DNA from 2 places in the Vibrio sp. B1FLJ16 genome. Region 1 is predicted to be linked to the other one. Evidence: riboswitches for the same ligand, from Rfam matches in the RefSeq annotation. Region 1 holds a riboswitch; the other holds the start of a gene.
What was found. A riboswitch is a leader RNA that binds a small molecule or an ion and turns the genes downstream of it on or off. The one in region 1 is predicted to bind thiamine pyrophosphate.

Region 1 (7,846 bases):
GCTCCTAGTACGAGAGGACCGGAGTGGACGAACCTCTGGTGTTCGGGTTGTGTCGCCAGACGCATTGCCCGGTAGCTAAGTTCGGAATTGATAACCGCTGAAAGCATCTAAGCGGGAAGCAAGCCTTGAGATGAGTTCTCCCTGATACTTTAAGTATCCTAAAGGGTTGTCGTAGACTACGACGTTGATAGGCAGGGTGTGTAAGCGTTGTGAGGCGTTGAGCTAACCTGTACTAATTGCCCGTGAGGCTTAACCATACAACACCCAAGGGGTTTTGATGGACTCAATAAAAGAACATTGAATGTGTAAGAACGAGAATTAAAAAACAGCTTTCCAGATTAAAGAATTTGCTTGGCGGCCATAGCGTTTTGGACCCACCTGATTCCATTCCGAACTCAGAAGTGAAACAAAACAGCGCCGATGGTAGTGTGGGGCTTCCCCATGTGAGAGTAGGACATCGCCAGGCTTTAAATTTAGGTTTTGACCTTTTATAGGTGAAGACAGCAGTTAGAAAAGCCCGCTCTTTGAGCGGGCTTTTTTGCGTTCTGTATTCTGGGAAATTATTACAACTAGAAAGCAATATTCGACCTGTTTAAGGTGCGATGTACTTGTTTTCGGCGACCTCCCAGAAAGCTTTCACCAATGGGTTGCTTAGCTGACTCTTTGTGCAGCACACACCTAACTCGAAGGGTTTAATCGGCAGTACTTTTAGTCGGATTATCTTTTCTCTAACCGGGCTATTATTTATTACCACATCAGGTGCGATGCCCACTCCACAGCCTAATGCTACCATACTGACAATTGCTTCATGCCCCGATGTCTGCGCATAGATATTGGGCTTAATTTTCATTTTCTTCAGCCAGACATCAGCTCTCTCCCTTGCAGTACCTGCTTCCGGCAAGATAAACGGAATCACTGACCAATCAGGACTTTCTTTTTGTAACTCTTCGGCAAACGTACTTACACCTACTGGTGCAATAACGGATAAAGGGACCTCACTGATCAACTCAAATGCTATGTTATTAGGTAATTGGTTGGGCATTGCCGAAATAGCAATGTCAGCTTCGTCGGCTAAAATCTTATCGATGGCTTGTGCCGGGTCGCCGGTAGACAGTTTGAACTCAATAAACGGATGTTGCAGCCGGAACTCAGAAATAAGCTCAGGAAGATGGCTGTAGCTTGCGGTAACTGAGCAGAAGAAGCGAATCTCTCCTTTTAGCTCCCCTTCGCTGCCTTTAAGATGACTTTGGTACTGTTGCCACTCTCCTAATATCTTAAGGGCAACGGGAACGAGCCTTTTTCCTTGTATGGTCAGTTCTACACTGCGATTGTCGCGCATAAACAGTTGCTGACGTGTTTCTTCTTCCAGTTTTTGGATCTGTCGGCTTAACGCTGAGGGGCTAATGTGCATTGCTGCTGCAGTCTTAGCAAAGCTTTTACTGTCACATAGATGAATGAAAAGTTGCAGGCTTTTTATGTTCATATGTACGTTAGGTCCATGTTGCAAAATTCGCAATGACTAATTGTGAATATATCACTTTAAGCAATGGAATGTCTGTTTTAGTATGAAGTCATTCGGTAAGACTAGTACCGACCTCTACGGAAGAATTTAAAAGGAGCACCCTAATGGCTAACTATTTCAATACCCTAAACTTGCGTGAGCAATTGGATCAACTTGGTCGTTGTCGTTTTATGGATCGCAGTGAGTTTGCTTCAGAAGCTGATTACCTTAAGGGTAAAAAGGTAGTCATCGTGGGTTGTGGTGCCCAGGGGTTAAACCAAGGCCTGAATATGCGTGATTCTGGTCTGGATGTATCATACGCGCTTCGCCAGGCTGCCATTGACGAGCAACGTCAGTCATTTAAAAACGCAAAAGACAACGGTTTTGAAGTAGGCAGTTACGAGATTCTGATTCCTCAAGCCGATCTCGTTGTAAACCTGACTCCGGATAAACAGCACTCTAACGTTGTAGAGACAGTAATGCCTCTAATGAAAGAGGGCGCTGCTTTAGGTTATTCACACGGCTTCAACGTTGTTGAAGAAGGCATGCAAATCCGTAAAGACTTAACGGTTGTCATGGTTGCCCCTAAGTGTCCTGGTACCGAAGTACGTGAAGAATACAAGCGCGGCTTTGGTGTTCCAACCCTAATTGCGGTTCACCCGGAGAATGACCCTCAAGGTGATGGTCTAGAAATCGCGAAAGCATGGGCAGCTGCGACAGGTGGTCACCGCGCAGGATGCCTAGAGTCATCTTTCGTGGCGGAAGTGAAATCAGACCTTATGGGTGAGCAAACTATCCTATGTGGTATGTTGCAAGCTGGCTCTATCGTTTGTTACGAAAAGATGGTTGCAGAAGGTATCGACCCAGGTTATGCAGGTAAGCTACTTCAGTACGGTTGGGAGACGGTTACTGAAGCTCTTAAATTTGGCGGTATTACGCACATGATGGATCGCCTGTCTAACCCAGCTAAAGTCAAAGCCTTTGAACTTTCTGAAGAGCTGAAAGATTTAATGCGTCCGTTATACAACAAGCACATGGATGACATCATTTCTGGTCATTTTTCCAGTACAATGATGGCTGACTGGGCTAACGATGACGCAAACTTATTAGGCTGGCGTGAAGAGACTGGTGAAACAGCATTTGAAAACTACCCAGCGACTGACGTTGAAATTTCTGAGCAAGAATACTTCGACAATGGCATCCTGATGATTGCTATGGTTCGTGCTGGAGTTGAGCTTGCATTTGAAGCGATGACAGCATCTGGCATCATCGATGAGTCAGCGTACTACGAGTCTCTGCACGAGCTACCACTAATCGCGAACACGATTGCACGTAAGCGTCTGTACGAAATGAACGTAGTTATCTCAGATACCGCTGAGTACGGTAACTACCTGTTTGCTAACGTTGCTACTCCATTGCTACGTGAGAAGTTTATGCCTTCAGTAGGTACTGATGTTATCGGTAAAGGTCTGGGCGAGACTTCAAACCAGGTTGATAATGCAACACTAATCGCGGTTAACGAGAAGATCCGTAACCATCCAGTAGAGTACATTGGTGAAGAGCTACGTGGATACATGACTGATATGAAGCGTATCGCGGTAGGTGGCTAAATTACTTACTATAAATTTTCATTTTGATGTCGAAGGTGCTCATTTACTACCGTAAACTCTGTGCCTCTCTTAGAATTGAAAACTTAATGCAGCGCATTTTGAAAAAATAATTAATCGCAGTAACTGAACTCCGGGCAGACTGGAGTGATAAATACAAAACAACACAACATCTAATGAAAAGGCTTGGTCGCCGTTGACCAAGCCTTTTTTATTTAATTTGAATGTAATACCAATCGTAGTAAATAACTGATCATTCTAGCTTGCTAAAATACTCGTTAACGTCGTTAAAAATTTTGATTGTAGAATAACTACTTACCAAAAATTTTTGCCTTGTTATCAAGCATTTTTTCCTACGCTATTTCTGATCACTTATTTACTGTGATTGGTATAAATCACCAAAAAGTGACTCCTGTAACTTTTTGAATGTTTTGTCGATAGGGGGAGGTAAATTCGTTGAATTTAAAGTTTGTATTAACGATATTAGGTCGATTTTGATTACAATGTCGCCATAAAGAGTTTGGGGGGAGTTATGGGGCAACTTTATATTTTAGGCTTTATCGCAGTGGGTGGAGCATTTGGTGCGTGTTCTCGTTATCTTGTTTCTGAGCTGTGCGTGTATCTTCTAGGTCGTGGTTTCCCTTATGGTACGCTAACCGTTAACGTTGTCGGTTCTCTTATTATGGGGCTATTAATCGCCGCTTTTGAAAACGAGATGTTAGCTACAGATCCTTGGCGACAAATCATTGGGTTAGGGTTTTTAGGGGCGCTAACTACCTTTTCTACATTCTCTATGGATAACGTTTTATTAATGCAACAGGGTGCCTTTTTCAAAATGGGCTTAAACATTCTTTTGAATGTTACATTGAGTATTTCAGCTGCATGGATTGGCTTCCAGTTAATGATACGTAGCTAGTAAAAGATGACAAAATGTCATCTGATCGGATTGGTTTAATCAATCCGTTTTAATATACTGATTTCACTTGTCGGAGTGCCATAAGGCTGAGACCGTTAATTCGGGATCCGTTGAACCTGATCAGATTAGTATCTGCGAAGGGAACAAGAGAAGATACCTACACCAGATCTGTTCTGGCTAACCTATCAAAACGTCGATTGTTGTTATAGACGAAGCATTCTATCTTGCTATCTATATTTCGACTCCTCTTGTCGCATCTATCCGCCAAGCATTTTTATCCCAATACTTTTTATCTAGCATAACAAGCAAGGAAAAATGCTATGTCGAATCGCAAGCAAGCGAGACTGGAAGCAAAACAGTTTATAGATACTCTTTCGGTACAGCCGTACCCAAATTCAAATAAAGTCTATGTCGAAGGTTCACGCCCGGATATTCGTGTCCCGATGCGTGAGATCTCTTTAGCTGATAGCCTCATCGGTGGCTCTAAAGAGGCGCCTATTTTCGAATCAAATGAGTCAGTACGCGTTTATGACACCTCTGGTGTATACACTGACCCTGATTACTCTATTGATCTTTTCAGCGGCTTACCAAAGCTCAGAGCAGGTTGGATTGAAGAAAGAAACGACACTGAAGTTCTTCAAGATGTTAGCTCTGTTTACGCAAAAGAGCGCTTGGAAGATGATACGTTGGATGAACTGCGTTACGGTAATCTACCTCATATTCGACGTGCTAAGGCGGGACATTGCGTCACTCAACTTCATTACGCACGTAACGGGATTATCACGCCGGAAATGGAATTCATCGCTTTACGTGAGAATATGGGGCGCGCTAGATATCGCGATGAGGCATTAACTCAGCAACATCCGGGCCAAAGCTTCGGCGCTAACCTACCAAAAGACATCACAGCTGAGTTTGTCCGTAAAGAAGTGGCAGAAGGTCGTGCCATTATCCCATCAAATATCAACCACCCAGAATCGGAACCAATGATTATCGGGCGTAACTTCTTAGTAAAAGTGAACGCGAACATTGGTAATTCGTCGGTAACATCTTCAATCGAAGAAGAGGTAGAGAAACTTGTCTGGGCCACGCGCTGGGGTGGGGATACCGTTATGGATCTCTCTACAGGACGTAACATCCACGAGACCCGTGAGTGGATATTACGTAATAGCCCGGTGCCAATTGGTACTGTGCCAATGTATCAGGCGCTAGAAAAAGTAAATGGTATTGCGGAAAATCTAAACTGGGAAGTAATGCGTGACACTTTAATCGAGCAGGCAGAGCAAGGCGTGGATTACTTTACCATTCACGCAGGTTTGTTACTTCGTTATGTCCCGATGACGGCAAAGCGTGTTACTGGTATCGTTTCTCGTGGCGGCTCCATCATTGCTAAATGGTGTTTAGCGCATCATCAGGAGAGTTTCCTTTACACCCACTTCCGCGAAATCTGTGAGATCTGTGCTAAGTATGACGTTGCACTTTCATTAGGTGATGGACTACGTCCTGGCTCAGTCGCAGACGCCAATGACGAAGCACAGTTTGCTGAATTACGTACTCTTGGTGAACTGACTAAGATCGCTTGGGAATATGACGTTCAGGTCATTATCGAAGGCCCTGGTCATATACCAATGCACATGATCAAAGAGAACATGGATCAACAGCTGGAACATTGCCATGAAGCACCATTTTACACGCTGGGTCCGCTGACAACAGATATTGCACCTGGCTATGACCACATTACCTCCGGTATTGGTGCAGCGATGATTGGTTGGTATGGCTGTGCAATGTTGTGTTATGTCACACCTAAAGAACACTTAGGGCTGCCCAACAAGGAGGATGTTAAGACAGGCATGATCACCTACAAGCTGGCTGCACATGCCGCTGACTTGGCAAAAGGGCACCCTGGTGCGCAGGTTCGTGATAATGCGCTATCTAAAGCACGTTTTGAATTCCGTTGGGAAGATCAATTTAACCTCTCACTAGACCCAGACACGGCGCGTGCTTTCCACGACGAAACGTTACCACAAGAATCTGGGAAAGTAGCTCACTTCTGTTCGATGTGCGGCCCTAAATTCTGTTCGATGAAGATTTCTCAGGAAGTCAGAGAGTATGCAAAGGACACTGAACAAGTTGCTGCTGATCAGGCGATTTCTATCAAGATGTTAGATGATCCGCTAGAAGGCATGCGCAGAAAGTCTGAAGAATTTCGTTCGACGGGCTCTGAACTTTATCACCCAGCTGTACACGCCGAGGTGGATGACTGATGACTAAAATCCTTATTCCGTCACCATTAATTGAGCTAACGGGTTTTGTTCAGCAATGTTTATTATTGGCGAAAGAACAGGGTTTTAGTACTGAAGAGATTGAGTTGGGCGTTAGCCCAACTCATTTGATTCAACTTGTTCCAGACCAAAATAAAACAGTCTGTGTGGGCACAGATCTTGTTGATGGATTTTATGAAGCGTCAAGCGGTGATTTTACGCTTTACTACCAATCGGATTTACCTTTGAAGGAAACGAATCAGCAAAGTTCCTCGTCTATTTTTATTGGTATTGAGGAGGCTCCTCCAGCACCAAGCAGAGACGACAACATGACGGTGTTTGATATCTGGCGTCATCCAATTAGTGATGAAGTAAGGGCGTTATCGGTGCATGTATCAGCATCAAAGAATTTCCAAGCTGAGTATCACTTAGCTTGGATAGTAACGTTGTTGGCTCTCGACTTTCCGATCGAAGACGCATTGACATTAGCCCGTGCAATGACCAATGTTTCACGTGAAACACAGTTTAGCGGTGAAACATGTACTCTTCACGAGTGGGCATCTCACATTGTTGATTTTCCAACTCCCGTTATAGAAGACGTTCGCTTGGGTATTCAAGTGGGTTGGTCATCGCAAAGCGAAGCGGTTGGTTTTCCTTGCCTTGATAAAGACAGTTTAGGGCTTTATCCCGTTGTTGATGACGTCAGTTGGATAGAGCGGCTTCTTCCGTTGGGTATTAAGACTATACAACTGCGTATCAAAGATGCCGTTCAGTCCGATCTCGAACAACAGATTATTCGAGCGATTGAACTGGGACGTCAATATGATGCGCAGGTCTTCATTAATGATTACTGGCAACTCGCTATTAAGCATGGTGCGTTCGGAGTACATCTTGGCCAAGAAGATATTGAAGCATCTAACTTACTGCATTTAAGTGAAGCTGGGATTCACTTAGGACTGTCAACACATGGTTACTATGAACTGCTGAGAATTGTACAAATCAATCCAAGCTATATCGCACTGGGTCATATCTTTCCGACTACGACTAAGCAAATGCCATCAAAGCCACAAGGTTTGATTCGTTTAGCTTTGTATCAAACGCTGATCGATAGCATTCCATATGGAAAGCAAGTTGGCTACCCAACAGTCGCGATTGGCGGTATTGATCAATCAAATGCAGAGCAGGTTTGGCGATGCGGTGTATCCAGTTTAGCTGTGGTTAGAGCCATGACATTATCTGAGTCGCCAAAATCGGTGATTGAGTTTTTCAATCAATTGATGGGTAGCGTTCAGCCATTGCAGGAAGTGGAGGGCGAAAGTGCTTACTGATAAAGAATTCATTCGCTATCAGCGTCAAATTGCGCTAACTGAAATTGGTGAATCAGGACAAGCTAAACTCAGCCAATCTCATGTTTTGATCATTGGCTGTGGCGGGCTGGGAAGCGCTGCAGGTTTGTATTTGGCAGCCGCAGGAGTAGGTAAGTTAGTGGTTGTTGATGATGACCATGTCGATAGCAGCAATTTACAGCGACAGGTTGTTTATCGGGAACGTGATATCAACCTAA
Region 2 (7,846 bases), on a different replicon from region 1:
GTGACCAGATAAAGGCGATAGGCGTTCATATTATTTCCTTTGTGCCTCTGTCCATTTTATGAGCCAGAGGCATCTTTCTTTAAATATTCGTTTTTAGTCTTCGATGGCTTGCAGTTTCAGTCGTGTCGCCAAAGTTTGGCTATCAAGCTGATACAGTTCATCAAGTAATGCTAACTGTAAGCTGCCTGGCCCGCGCGCTTGCTCGGCGGCGATTTCACCCGCTACGCCAAGTACAGCCGCGGCGGCTAAACCCGTCTGGTCACCAACGGCTGCAAACGCACCAGTTAGTGCAGTCAGCGTACAGCCCATTCCTGTTACGTATGGCATCATCTCGTGGCCATTGTTGAGTGTTACGGTTTGGGATTTCGTCACTATATAATCCGTCTCGCCAGAAATAACAACGTTTGCACCGTACTCTGCAACGAGGAACTGAGCGGCACCTAACGCGGCATCACTGCTGTCCAGAGCATCAACACCTTTGCTCTGAGCTTGCTCTCCGGCCAGCGCAATGATTTCCGACGCATTACCACGAATGATGAGTTTGTCAGCCAGGCGTGCAATCTGGCGGGATGATTCAGTGCGTAGCGCGCTTGCTCCGCAGCCGACAGGGTCGAGGACGACGATTTTACTATTGGCATTGGCTTGCTCAACAGCAAAGAGCATTCGTGGTATCCAGACACTGTCTAGTGTGCCAATGTTGATAACCAGTGCTCCAGCAAATGACATCATCTCTGTCATCTCTTGTTGGGAGTGAGCCATGATCGGCGAGGCTCCAGTTGCCAGCAGTGCATTGGCGGTGTTGTTCATTACTACGTAGTTAGTGATGCTAACCACTAATGGCTTTTGTTGGCGTACTGAGTTTAACGCTTGAGTGATTTGTTCAATTAACATATCGATTCTCCGATTAACTTTGCAGAGCATTCAGGCCTTGTTGCCAGAAAGCGATTTCCATACGTGTAGCAGTTTTAAATACCTGAATCAGGTTTTGACCGCGTTGGCTGTTGATGTCGATTTCATCTAACAGCTCATTAAAGTGCTCTGCACCGTTGGCAACGCCAGACTGGAATTCTTCACCGCCATAGAGGGTAATCCAGCTAGCGTAAGGATTGCCTTCAATAACAGTACTTTTATCTTCTAACAGCATTTTCCCAATGACCGCGTAGCCTATAGAGCAAGGCGCAAGCGCTGCATATAAGTCAACTAAATCCCCCGTCATGCCTGCATCTAATACATATCGTGTGTAGGCGACAGTGCCGAAATCTTCTGGCTCGTTTTCAAGATCGGACTCTGTTAATCCCCATTGAGCGCAATAAGTCACATGATGAGAAATCTCAGAATCTAATAGCGCATGAACACTAGGTAGTGCACGGCGCATATCATCCAACGTGCGTGCTTTATAAATCGCTAACGCATAAGCACGAGCGTATTGCTTCAGAAACAAAAAGTCCTGTTTCAGATAATGAAGAAAACAAGGCTGTGCGAGCGTGCCTTTCGCCAGTTGCTGAACGAAGAGGTGTTGTGTGTATGCCTGCCAATCTTGATGGCAAGCGTCGATCAAATCTTGATATTTCATAATGGGGTAACCTCAGGATCAGTCAAAGCTGGGTACGTAATCTTTAGCTTTTGGTAGCGTTTCAATGATTTTTTGCGTGTACATAAACTCGGCGTAATCGTCGTAGCGTTTTAGATCAATGGCAGATGGACGAAGTGCGAAACGGGTTAAAGTGTCGTTCCAGGCGCGTTGGTTGAGTTCGTTGTTCAGTGTGTCCGGTGAGTAGGCAACAAACTCTTTCCAGGATGTTTTTGGGTGGTTGACGATGTAAGTCGTTGCTTGTTCTAGCGCTTTATTGAAGGCTTTAATCGCCTCTTTATCGTAGGAATTTGCATTTGCGACGAAGACCAGTTCGTCATAGGCAGGCACGCCGTGTTCTTCTGGGAAAAATGCTTTGGCTTTGTAACCTTCCAGTGCTAGTTGATTGTTTTCGAAATTGCGTAAGCCACCCCAAATGGCATCTACTTTTCCTGATGCAAGGGAAGAGGAGAGAGCCCAACCTACGTTAATTAGTTGCACGTCTGATAGTTTAATGTTCTCCTGCGCGAGCATAGTACCAATAGTGGCTTCTTCAGTGCCTGCAATAGCAATACCAATTTTCTTGCCTTTAAGATCGCGTAAGTTGTCGTGTTTACCGTTATCCAGCACCATTAAGGTATTGAGCGGGGTGGCAATGAGCGTTGCTGAGCGAATAAGTGGCAGACCAGCTGCAACATCAATCGTTAGGTTTGGTTGGTAGGAAATCGCCATATCTACTTTGCCGGCGGCGACCAGTTTAGGTGGCGTGCTTGGGTCAGCTGGCTCTTGAATATTGACCTTCAAGTCTTGCTCTTTGAAGTAGCCTCGCTCCTTTGCAATAACGATGGGGCCATGGTTCGGGTTGACGAACCAATCTAACATCAGTGTTATCTCTTTTTCCGCTGCAAGTGCGTTAGTTGAAACGATTGAAGCGAGAAGCACGCTAGTGCTGATTAGTTTAATTTTATTCACGGGGTTCTTCCTTTTTTATTTCCCTATTTGTTTTCCCAGGGAATGGCTTTTTTCAGTAGTTTGTCAGTAGTGAAATACAGTGAGATGGATAGCATGGCGAGGATAAGTAGTGCTGCAAACATCTCGTCGATGATCATGCGCGCGTTAGCTTGCAGCATCAGATAACCCAAGCCCTCACTTGAACCGACCCACTCACCGACGACCGCGCCAATCGGGGCGATAACTACCGCGACACGAATGCCAGAGGCGAGTGTGGGTAATGCCGCAGGCAGTTGAATATGGCGGAGAAGTTGCCATTTTGATGCGCCCATCGTTTTGGCCAGATCCAGATACCCGCTTGGGGTATTGCGTAAACCGTCGTAACAACACGTCGTAACAGGGAAAAAGATGATGATTGCTGCCATGACGACTTTTGAAGCGATGCCGTAACCCAGCCAGAGCATTAAGACAGGTGCGATGGCAAAAACCGGAATTGCTTGGCTTGCAATCAGAATTGGCAACAGCCAGCGTTTTAGCGGTTCGAACAGCAACATTTGCAGCGCAAACAGCAAGCCCATCGATAAACCGAGTCCAAGACCAAGCAGGATCTCTTGCGCGGTTACCCAGGTGTGTACGAGCAATACGTCGTAGCGGGAGAGCAGTCTATTAAGTACATCAACAGGTGCTGGCAAAATGAAACTCGGCATATTGAATGCGACAACTATCAATTGCCACAGACCTAAAATCACAGCGGTACTGATCATCAATCTCAGCACAGGATGAGTGACTCGATCTTTCTTATTGGTGCGTGTCGAGATGGAGTTGTATTGAGTCATATCACTCATAATCTTTTTCCAACTGTTCTAAGATTTCTTGCTGCAACGTGGCAGATTCGCCATTCAGTATGCGAGGTGGTAGAGAGTCAGGAACGATGAGAGATTGAGCCCGTGCTGGCGTACCTTGCAGAATATACAATTGGTGGGCAAGACGAACCGCTTCTTGTGGATCATGAGTAATCAGCACTACAGTTTTTTCTTTGAGCAGAGTGGCGGATAACGTCTGTAGCTTGTGTCTGGTCACAGCGTCGAGCGCAGAGAAGGGCTCGTCCATCAAAACCACGGGTTTGTCTTGCATTAAAGTGCGGGCAAGGGCGACACGCTGGCGCATACCTCCGGAAAGCTGATCGGGTTTCGCAAACACGTAGTCAGCTAAGCCAACTTGTTTCAACAATTGACTAGCGCGCTTACTCTGAGCTGCTGAATTTGAGTTGGGATGAGAAAAGCGAGAACTCAGACAGACGTTATCCGAAACACTGAGCCATGGCAGCAGTAAATCTTGCTGCGCCATGTAGGCGATACGTTGGTGAAGAGCTAACCCATCGGTTGTTGTTAGCTCGCCTTGCCACTCAACTTGGTCATCTAGCAAGCCAGCCAGATAACGCAAAATAGTGGTTTTACCGCAGCCACTGCGCCCTAATATTACTGTCCACTGACCCGAAGGGATCGTCATGTTTAACCTCGCCAGCGTTGGTATCTCGCTGTTGTTGTATCGCAGGCTGACATTAACAAGCTGAATTCCGGCCGTATTAGCAAACATCTTTATCTTTCCCGCAATTAGAGCTTGCGAAGAAGTGGTGAACCGGGCCGTGACCTTTGCCGACATCGAGTTCATCTGCATGGGCGATCGCTTGACAGATATACTGTTTAGCCAAATACACGGCTTTCGGCAGGTCGTATCCTTGTCCAAGGTAAGAAGCAATCGCAGAAGAGAGGGTACAACCTGTGCCATGTGTATTTTGAGTAGGGAAACGCTTGGCGCTAATGAGCTCTGAAGAGTCTTGCATGATCAGTAGGTCGCTACTGTTTTCGTCTTTCTCTAGATGACCACCTTTAAGTAATACTGCTTTAGCGCCCAGCGCACGCAGATCCGCAATCATGTCACTCATTTCATCTTCGGATGTAGGTACAGGCTTTCCTGTTAATGCGGAACCTTCAGGGAGATTGGGGGTGATGATGTCAGCGAGCGGAATGAGCTCGTGTTTTAATGTGTCGATCGCGGAGTGCTCGAGGAGTAAATCTCCGCTGGTGGCCACCATTACCGGATCAATGACTAGATGCTTCGGCTGGTATTGTTTAATTTTGTTCGCAACGACTTTGATTATATTTGCGTCTGCTAGCATGCCGATTTTAACCGCCACGATATTAAGGTCGGTAAACACCGCATCGAGTTGGCTTTCTACGTGCTCAAGTGGGATAGGAAAAATGGCGGAAACGCCTTGAGTATTTTGCGAAGTGATGGCGGTAATGACAGAACAAGCAAAACTGCCTGTCGCAGACATGGCTTTGATGTCTGCCTGAATACCCGCACCACCGCCACTGTCTGATCCTGCGATCGTTAACACGATGGGAACTAGTGAGGATGGCGTCTTGTCTGAATAAGGCTGTGATTGTGTCATGGTCGCTCCTATTACAAGACGTATAGGAACTGACTTTGACCCTTGTAGACAGATCGGTTTTCGGACCCGCTATTGCTAACCTAGGAAATTAGGTGAAGGCTAAGTGCTCATAGTTCCCTACGTCAGTGCTAACTGAATCAGGTTCAACGGGTCTCGAATTTCGATCTCAGCCGACGCGTACTGCGTGGCCCCCCGACTATTTCGCTAGGATGATAGCAGGACAGTTACTCAAGGGGTATGCTTTTTTGAGGGTAATTATTCTTGTGCGTTCATTTATGCGATGCGAGTGTTAGAGTAAGCTTATACCTGATTTGTAACGCACAAATCCTCAGTGCAACCCACTGACGAAAGCGTAGAAACTGGAATTTTTGATAATTAATCGTGGTCTCATTTAGCAAGGATTAGCACAAAACAAGGTTAAAAAACTGTTAAGATTTTACACGTTGCCAATATAACTTTACTGAATTAACAGTGAGTTATTTAACCTGGGCTTAGGTTAAGGAAGTCGGTAAATGTTTGACTATTTCGAGAACAGGTTAATTTGGAAGGCTAAGACGATCATCGAGCAAGGAGACTTCATGCTTAATTCTGTAACAGCGAAGTCAGTGATCGATCATGCTCTATTTTTAGGAGCTGATTTCGCTGAGTTATTCGTTGAACATCATCAAACTAACACCGTCCAGATCGCTTCTGGTGAGGTGGACAAGGTGAATTCAGGTATCGATTTTGGTATCGGGATTCGCCTCTTTTTCGGCCATAAAGTGCTTTATGGCTACACCAACAGCACAGACGAAGCGGAACTTAAACGCGTCACGTCATTGCTCGCTGCGAAAGATAAACGTGAGCAAATTGCATCAGCGGGTGCGCTTAATTTGAATCGCTACCCAGTTCAGCACAGTAGCCGCTTGCCTCTCAGCCAAGACGCTAATCTGGATTCTAAAATCGCGTTCTTGTTGAAAGTTGACCAAGCTGCGCGCGCAGAAAGTGAGTATATCAGCCAGTTTATCGGTAGTGTGCTTCAAAGAGAACAACAGGTAACTATTTTCAATTCAGAAGGCTTACATGTTGACGATACACGTCACTATGTTCGCGTTGCCGGTAACACCGTTGCGCAAAAAGGCAATGAACAATCTTCAGGAATGGAAGGTCCGGGCGCTCTAGCTGGCTGGGAGTTCAGTGAACAGCTGGATGCTAAAGAGCTAGGTCAGACTATCGCACAACAAGCTTTGGTTAAGCTTGGCGCGGATGCGTGTCCATCAGGTGAAATGCCAGTGGTAATTGGTAATGGCTTTGGTGGCGTTATCTTCCATGAAGCGTGCGGTCACTTGCTCGAAACCACATCGGTTGCGAAGAAAGCATCCGTATTCCACGACAAAATGGGCGAAATGATTGCTCATAGCGCGGTGAATGCGGTCGATGATGGCACCATGACAAATGAGTGGGGTTCAATCCATATTGATGATGAAGGTATGCCGACTCAGCGTACTCAACTAATTAAAGACGGTAAGTTAACCAGCTTTATGGTCGACAAAATGGGTGGCATGAAAACGGGATATGAACCAACTGGCTCTGGTCGTCGTCAGAACTACAAATTTGCTCCGACTTCGCGTATGCGTAACACCTTTATTGAAGAAGGCGAACATACACTTGATGACATGCTGGCAGGTGTAGAACGTGGTATTTACGCTAAGAAGATGGGCGGCGGCTCTGTTCAGCCGGGTACAGGTGAGTTCAACTTTGCAGTACGTGAAGCTTACTTGATCGAAAACGGCAAAATCACTAAGCCTCTTAAAACTGCGACCCTAATCAGTACTGGCCCTAAAGTTCTGAAAGAAATCAGTATGGTGGGTAAAGACATGGCGCTTGCTCCTGGTATGTGCGGATCAATAAGTGGCGCAGTACCAACAACGGTAGGCCAGCCTTCGCTGAAAGTAGACAACATTCTGGTAGGAGGTGGTAACTAATGAGCCAAGAACAACAACTTCTTAATGCTGTTGATTACATCCTGTCAGAAGCAAAACGCCAAGGCGCAGAAGCGGATGTGATTGTTAATCGCAATAGCAGCTTCTCTTTGAAAGCAAACCAAGGCAAGTTGGATGAGTACAAAGTAAGTTCAAGCCAAGTATTGGGCGTTCGTGTGGTGAAAGATGCACGTGTTGCGACCAGCTACTCTGAGTCTTTGGAATTACCAAGTTTAGATTTGATGCTGACTAATGCGTTGCAGAGTGCGCGCTTCTCCAAGCAGGACGAGCATCAAACCATTAGCTGCGTAAACAGTCACATCACCACTGATGTAGCGGAAATCGCTCAGGAAGATACCACGCCTGTTGATGAGAAAATCGAGCTATCTCTCGCGCTTGAGCAAGGTGTGGTTAGTCTGCCTCACGCATCAAGTTCTCCTTACAATGGTTACAGTGATGGTGAAACTCAGTTGATCATCGCTAATACGCAAGGCTCTTTGTGTCAGCACTTTGAACGCAGTTTCAACTGTTATGCGTATACGCTGTTTGAGAAAGACGGTAAACAGTCTATGGCGGGTAAGATGTCCGTCGGTCGCCGTTTTGATGAATTGAGTTCGTCGTTCTGTATTGAAGAAGGTTACAACCTAGCTCGTGACCTTCTTGATGGTGCACCAGTCGCGACAGGTAATTACTCGGTAATCTTCGATATTGATGCCCTAAGCAGTTTGTTAGGCGCGTTCGGTAGTGCTTTCTCTGGCGTGAGTGCGGTGAAAGGCATTACGCCACTGGGTAACAAGATTGGTCAAAGTATTGCCAGTGACTTGATTACCTTTACTGACACTGCGTACATGGCGAATGGTATGGCTATTTGCGGCTTTGATAGCGAAGGTTTTGCTACTCAGGACAACG

Region 2: another riboswitch for thiamine pyrophosphate. It lies ahead of thiD (bifunctional hydroxymethylpyrimidine kinase/phosphomethylpyrimidine kinase); the one in region 1 lies ahead of thiC (phosphomethylpyrimidine synthase ThiC).

What each region holds. Positions count from the first base shown of each region.
Region 1 is NZ_HG992749.1:3,020,092-3,027,937, reverse strand. Features, by position in the region: rRNA gene KHN79_RS13860 (23S ribosomal RNA) at 1-257, shown strand, start outside; rRNA gene rrf (5S ribosomal RNA) at 351-466, shown strand; gene ilvY (HTH-type transcriptional activator IlvY) at 593-1,483, opposite strand; gene ilvC (ketol-acid reductoisomerase) at 1,627-3,111, shown strand; gene crcB (fluoride efflux transporter CrcB) at 3,641-4,024, shown strand; TPP riboswitch at 4,086-4,184, shown strand; gene thiC (phosphomethylpyrimidine synthase ThiC) at 4,345-6,285, shown strand; gene KHN79_RS13830 (thiamine phosphate synthase) at 6,285-7,610, shown strand; gene thiF (thiazole biosynthesis adenylyltransferase ThiF) at 7,600-7,846, shown strand, end outside.
Region 2 is NZ_HG992750.1:119,519-127,364, forward strand. Features, by position in the region: gene thiE (thiamine phosphate synthase) at 1-29, opposite strand, end outside; gene thiM (hydroxyethylthiazole kinase) at 94-891, opposite strand; gene tenA (thiaminase II) at 905-1,573, opposite strand; gene KHN79_RS14655 (ABC transporter substrate-binding protein) at 1,592-2,542, opposite strand; gene KHN79_RS14660 (ABC transporter permease) at 2,566-3,366, opposite strand; gene KHN79_RS14665 (ABC transporter ATP-binding protein) at 3,359-4,117, opposite strand; gene thiD (bifunctional hydroxymethylpyrimidine kinase/phosphomethylpyrimidine kinase) at 4,107-4,976, opposite strand; TPP riboswitch at 5,074-5,181, opposite strand; gene KHN79_RS14675 (TldD/PmbA family protein) at 5,555-6,940, shown strand; gene KHN79_RS14680 (TldD/PmbA family protein) at 6,940-7,846, shown strand, end outside.